Martelella mediterranea DSM 17316: one gene and its partner. The protein of the gene in region 2 interacts with the protein of the main gene of each other region in a pairwise test. Links are inferred from orthologs where the notes say so. Each region holds a gene or a part of one and is shown on either strand. Other genes may lie near its edges. The genes, in order: ftsH and hflC.

Region 1 (3,225 bases), 320 kb from region 2 along the record:
ATCTTGTAGCCGTCGGGCCCGAACAGCTTGATGCCGTTATCGGCAAAGGGGTTGTGCGAGGCCGAGATCATCACGCCGACATCGGCGCGCAGTGAGCGCGTCAGCATGGCGACGGCCGGCGTCGGGATCGGGCCGAGCAGATAGACATCGAGGCCGGCCGCGGTGAAGCCCGCCACCAGCGCATTTTCCAGCATATAGCCGGAAAGCCGCGTATCCTTGCCGATCACCACGCGGTGGGTGTGATCGCCGCGCCGGAAGATCGTGCCGACGGCGATGCCCACGCGCATCGCCAGATCCGGCGTCATTGGAAAAACATTGGACTGTCCGCGAATACCGTCGGTGCCGAAATATTTACGTGTCATGGCAATCCTCTTCAGCGCCGCGCGCGCCGCGTCGCTCCAAAGCTAAAATACAAACGAGAGTGTCTTCGCAGATTATCGCCCTCAGGGCACTTAAAATAACGTCAACACCGCTAACATGGCGTTACCGTGGCGCGATTGACCAGTAGCCCGCAAACGCCGTCCGGGACGCCCTTCCAAACGCCAACAAAAAAACCGCCGGCTTTGGGGCCGGCGGTTGAATGGTCAATTGGTCTGCGGTTCGAACCCGTCGCCCTTGCCGTCTGCCGGCGCGGGCGCGTCCTTCTTCGGCCCCATCGAGGGCACCGCGGAACCGCGTGAGGGCGGCGTGTCGTCGCCGAGATCGCGGGCGGGCTTCTCGCCCTTCAGGATCGCCTTGATCTCGTCGCCCGACAGCGTCTCATATTCGAGCAGGCCTTCGGCCAGCGCAACGAAGCCGTCGTGGTTTTCCTTCAATATGCGGGTGGCCTCGGTGTAAGCCTCGTCGATCAGGCGGCGGATTTCGCTGTCGATCTTCTGCGCCGTGGTCTCGGAGACGTTCTTCGACTGCGAGACCGAATGCCCCAGGAAGACCTCCTGCTGGTTCTCACCATAGGAGACATGTCCGAGCTCGTCGGAGAACCCCCACTGCGTCACCATAGCCCGTGCAAGCTTGGTCGCCTGCTCGATATCGGAGGATGCACCGGAGGTGATGTTGTCCTTGCCGAAGGTCAGTTCCTCGGCAACACGACCGCCCATCATGATGGCGAGGCGCGAGATCATCCACTTGTAGCTCATCGAGTAGCGGTCGCCCTCGGGAAGCTGCATCACCATGCCGAGCGCGCGGCCACGGGGAATGATGGTCGCCTTGTGTACGGGGTCGGCCACCGGCACCTTCATTGCCACGATCGCGTGGCCGGCCTCGTGATAGGCCGTCAGCTTCTTCTCGGCCTCGGTCATCGCGGTGGAACGCCGCTCGGCGCCCATCATGATCTTGTCCTTGGCGTCCTCGAATTCGGCCATGGTCACCAGACGCTTGTTGCGCCTTGCCGCCATCAGCGCCGCCTCGTTGACGAGGTTCATCAGGTCGGCACCGGAAAAGCCGGGCGTGCCGCGGGCAACGACCTTCAGGTCGACATTCGGGGCAAGCGGCGTATTGCGGGCATGAACCTTCAGGATGCGCTCGCGACCGACGATATCCGGGTTCGGTACCACGACCTGACGGTCGAAACGGCCGGGACGCAGAAGCGCGGGGTCGAGAACGTCGGGACGGTTGGTGGCGGCGATCAGGATAACACCCTCATTGGCCTCGAAGCCGTCCATCTCGACCAGCAACTGGTTCAGCGTCTGCTCGCGCTCGTCATTGCCGCCGCCGAGACCGGCGCCGCGATGACGGCCGACCGCATCGATTTCGTCGATGAAGATGATGCAGGGCGCGTTCTTCTTGGCCTGCTCGAACATGTCTCGCACACGGGATGCGCCGACACCGACGAACATTTCGACGAAGTCGGAACCGGAGATCGTGAAGAACGGCACATTGGCCTCACCGGCAACCGACCGGGCCAGCAGCGTCTTACCGGTACCGGGCGGGCCGACCAGCAGCACACCGCGCGGAATGCGTCCGCCAAGGCGCTGGAATTTCTGAGGATCGCGCAGGAATTCGACGATTTCCTCGAGATCCTGCTTGGCTTCGTCCACGCCGGCGACATCGTCAAAGGTGACTCGGCCATTGGCCTCGGTCAGAAGTTTGGCCTTGGACTTGCCGAAGCCCATCGCCCCGCGCGAGCCGCCCTGCATCTGGCGCATGAAGAACAACCAGACGCCGAGGATCAGAAGCATTGGCAGAAGCGTGCCGACATAACTCAGGATACCGCCGGAACCGTCGTTCACGGGCTTGGCATCGACCTGTACGTTGGCGCTTTCCAGCTTGGTGAGAAGGGAATCGTCGATGACCGGGGCATAGGTATGGAATGTCTTGCCGCCACCGCCGGAATAGGTGCCGGTAATGGTGTTGCCGGTAATGGTCACATCCTTGACCTTGCCGGAATCGACATCGCTGACGAATTGCGAATAAGCCACCTGCGTCGCGCCGTTATGCGACGGCGTCGACTGGAACATGCTGAACAGCGCGACCAGCAGCAACGCGATTATGGCCCACAGCGCAATATTGCGTAAGTTTGGGTTCATCAAAATCCCCGAAATCCTATAACCGGCACGGTGGTGCCGCTGAGTTAGGCCTAACATAGGGTCGCCGCCATGTCTTGCCAAGACAAGCGCATCCCAAGTTTAATATTAACCGCCGAAATAGCCGGGCGCGGGAAAACGCGAAAGGCCGAATGCCTCCGCCAGCCGGTTGGCCAGCGCCAGATCAAAACCGGGCAGATAGCGCTGGTATGGCGAGAGAATGCGGCTGATCCCGACCTCGCCCGGCAATGCGCCCTGCCCTGCGCAAGGCATGGTCAAGCGTGCCAGCTTCGACAGGCGGGAGGGAAGCGCGGCGAAGGCCTCGACAGGTTCGCCGTCAAGGCCAGCGGGGTCAATCTCAACGGTCGCTCCGGAGCGGTTTTCAATCCGCCACCGACCATCCCAAATCCGCGTCGTCCCCGGTAGAACCTCAATGCTCTCAAGGCCACGCCGTTCGCGCAGCATGAAAAGCCGCGTCCGATTGCGCTCGAACAGGCAACGCCCGGCCGTCATGCGCGCGCCATGCGGCGCTTCGGCCATCGCCAGAATATCGGCAAGCGCCGTTTTTCCGGGCCCGTGGGTTTCGCCGCCGATGACCGCCGTCAGCGCCTTCAGCAGATAGCGGGCCGCATCCGGGTTCGCTGCGATCGCTTCCAGGTCGATTTCGGCCACAGCCGCGCCATGAGTGCGCACGGAAGAAACG
Region 2 (3,319 bases):
TCATCGCTGACCTCCAGCACGCGAATGCCGATCCAGCCGCGCCGCGTCTGACCGAACTCGACGAGCTGATCGACGATATTCTCCGCCAGTTCGCTTGGGACGGCAAAACCGATGCCGATCGAGCCGCCCGAGGGCGAAAGGATCGCGGTATTGATGCCGATCACCTCGCCATCCATGTTGAACAGCGGGCCGCCGGAATTGCCCTTGTTGATCGCCGCGTCGGTCTGGATGAAATTGTCATAGGGCCCGTCGAGCTCGCGCCCGCGCGCCGAGACGATGCCGAGCGTCACCGAGCCGCCGAGACCGAAGGGGTTGCCGATCGCCACCACCCATTCGCCAATTCGCACGGTGCGCGAATCGCCGAACTTCACCGCCGGCAGCGGCGCATCGGGCTCCACCTTGAGAACCGCGAGATCGGTCTTGTCATCGACGCCGAGCAGCGTCGCGTCCAGCGTCTCGCCATCGGCAAGCGTCACGGAAATCGTGTCGGCATTCTCGATCACGTGGTTGTTCGTGACGATGATGCCGTCCGGATCGATGATGAAGCCGGAACCGAGCGACGACACCGGCCGGCTGCCGGGCCCGCCTTCGCCGTCGAAAAAGTCCTCGAAGAATTCCTCGAACGGCTGGCCTTCGGGCACCTTGGGCACCGGACGATCGCCGGCGTCGCCATCGCCTTCCTGCGAGATCGAGATATTGACCACGGAGGGCAGCAGCCTTTCGGCCATGTCGGCGATCGAGACGTCGGAGAGGGTTTCCGCCTCCGCCCGGCCGGCCGGACCCGCAAGCGGCGTCGAAGCGGCCAGAGCGACAGCAAGCCCGAGACCGGCAAGGCGGCGGACAAAGAGGGAATCGACTGTCTTCGACATGAAGCCTCCGTCATTGATGATCAGATCATAGGGCATTTCCGGCGAAGATCGAGACCGGACCCTCCGAAAATGATGGGCCCGCCTCCCACGGCCTCACCCGTGCACCAGGAACACCAGCAGCACGCCAAGCGCGACGGCGACAACGCCTGCCAGCCTCAATGCGCCTTCCGAGAAAGTCGGCAGCAGTCTTGCCATGGAGACAAGAAACGAAGGGGCCAGTGCATAGACCAGCCCCTCGATGATCAGAAAGAATGCGAATCCGATCAGGATATCCTGCATCAGCATGGATCAGTTGCTCCCGGCGGGAGCTTCCGTCGTATCCTCTTCCACGTCCGGCGCGAATGGCGCGGGCGCATCGTCGCTGCCGCTGGAGCCGAAATACTCGAAGAACTCCGAATTCGGCGACAGCACCATCGTCGCATTGTCGTTGATGACGTCCTTGTAGGCGTTCATCGAACGATAGAAGGCGAAGAAGGCAGGATCGCGGCCATAGGCATCGCCAAGGATGCGGTTGCGTTGGCCATCGCCCTCACCGCGCAGGATTTCGGCTTCCTTTTCCGCCTGCGAGGTGATCTCGACGACCTGGCGATCGGCCACGGCCCGCCGGGTTTCGGCCTGTTCGCGGCCGTTTGCCCGGATCGCCTCGGCTTCCGCAAGACGCTCCGACTTCATCCGCGAATAGGTATCTTCCGAGACCTCGGGGGTCAGGTCGGTGCGCAGAACGCGGACGTCGACGATCTTGATGCCGAGCTTCTCGGCGTCGTTGCGCAGCAGTTCCTGGACTTCCTCCATCATCGAAGCGCGTTCGAAGGAAAGCGCCGCCTGGAAGCCGCGCAGGCCATAGACCCGGCGCAGGGCCGAATCGAGCAGCGACCGCAACTGCCCTTCGGCCTCCGTCCGGTCGCCCGAAACGGCCTCGCGGAAGCGTTCGGGATCGTTGATGTTGTACACCGCGAAAGCGTCGACGATGTAGAACTTGCCGTCGGCGACCTGGATACGCAGATCGCTGAGGTCAAAGCGGAGATCCTGCTTCGAGACATACTGAACGCGGTCGGCATCGATGAAGGAGAAGGGAAGCTTGAAATAGATTCCCGGCTCCGACTCCACGCGCTGGATCTCACCGAAACGGATGACGATCGCCTGCTGGCGCGGATTGACCACGAAGAACGAGCCGTAAAGCACCACGAGAATGACGCCAATGGCGGCAAGGGTAGCGAGAAGACGATTGGATGACATTACTGGCTCGCTCCCTGCGTCAGGTTCTGCGTCGAGGATGATGCGGGAAGCGTCCGCTGCGTCCGCTGGGCCGCATCACGGTCGATCTGATCGAGCGGCAGATAGGGAACGACCCCCTGCCCTTCATCATCGACGATGACGTTCTTGGACTGCGACAACGCGTCCTGCATGGTCTCGAGATAGAGGCGCTTGCGTGTCACGTCAGGTGCGGTGCGATAGGAATCATAGATCGAGATGAAGCGCTCGGCCTCACCCTCTGCTTCCTTGACGACGCGGTCCTTGTAGGCCGCCGCCGCCTCGCGGACCACGGCCGCGTTACCGCGGGCAGCGCCCAGTTCCTTGTTGGCATACTGGTTGGCTTCCTGCTGGAAGCGGTCCGCATCCTGTCCGGCGCGCTGCACCTCGTCGAAGGCATCGGCCACCTGTTGCGGCGGCGACGCATCCTGGAAGGACACCGCGTTGACGGTGATGCCGGCGCCGTATTCGTTCATCGTTTCCTGAATGATCGACTTCACGTTGACGGCGATCGCCTCACGCTGCTCGCGGTAGACGTCGTTGGCGGGCCTGCGGCCGACAACTTCGCGCATGGCGCTTTCCGATACCTGATTGAGCGTCTCGATGGGCGATTCGACATCAAACAGGAAGCTCTTGGGGTCGGTCACGTTGTAGATCACCGAGAAGCTGAGATCGACGATGTTCTGATCGCCGGTCAACATGATGCCCTCGGGGTCTCCGCGGCCGCCGCCAAGGCTCATGCGACGTTCGGTGATGTCGACCTTTTCGACGGTCTCGAACGGCCAGAACATGAAGTGCAGACCCGGTTGGGCGACGTCCGTCTTGGGCTTGCCGAAGCGCAGTTCCACGCCGCGCTGGTCGGGCTGGATGGTGTAGACCGACTGCATGATCCAGAACACCGCCAACACCAGAACGATGATCGCGATCAGGCCGGCGCTGAAACCGCCGGGGAACATGCCCTTGAACTGATCCTGGCCCTTGCGGAAGAAATCCTCGATATCAGGCGGGCCGCCGTTTCCGTTGCCGCCATTGCCGCCGCCGGAGGGGCGCTTCGGCCCCTGGCCCCAGGGCCCCTGATTATCGCCGCCGCCTCCCCAGGGACCGCCGCCATTCTGATTGCTCCAGGGCATCCACACCTCTTAACTGTTTGTTTCCTCTGAACCGCAAAGCGCGGTCCCGTTGACGCGCAAGGCGTTTGA

Evidence for each region.
Region 1: the proteins of hflC (region 2) and ftsH interact in binary tests that used the Escherichia coli proteins (3 or more experiments, as listed by UniProt). The link is inferred for Martelella mediterranea DSM 17316 from one-to-one orthologs.

Annotation. Positions count from the first base shown.
Region 1 is NZ_CP020330.1:2,609,018-2,612,242, reverse strand. The notes cover bases 56-2,961. They hold ftsH (ATP-dependent zinc metalloprotease FtsH), read right to left. Parts: upstream 2,526-2,961; coding sequence 585-2,525; downstream 56-584. Other genes in these bases: tilS (tRNA lysidine(34) synthetase TilS), read right to left, coding at 2,631-2,961; glmM (phosphoglucosamine mutase), read right to left, coding at 56-362. Also shown: more of glmM, read right to left, coding at 1-55; more of tilS, read right to left, coding at 2,962-3,225. UniProt on the Escherichia coli protein: Acts as a processive, ATP-dependent zinc metallopeptidase for both cytoplasmic and membrane proteins. Plays a role in the quality control of integral membrane proteins.
Region 2 is NZ_CP020330.1:2,925,385-2,928,703, reverse strand. What follows is about bases 132-3,131. They hold hflC (protease modulator HflC), read right to left. Parts: upstream 2,106-3,131; coding sequence 1,158-2,105; downstream 132-1,157. Other genes in these bases: hflK (FtsH protease activity modulator HflK), read right to left, coding at 2,105-3,131; Mame_RS13655 (DUF2065 domain-containing protein), read right to left, coding at 963-1,148; Mame_RS13660 (Do family serine endopeptidase), read right to left, coding at 132-869. Outside these bases: more of Mame_RS13660, read right to left, coding at 1-131; more of hflK, read right to left, coding at 3,132-3,250.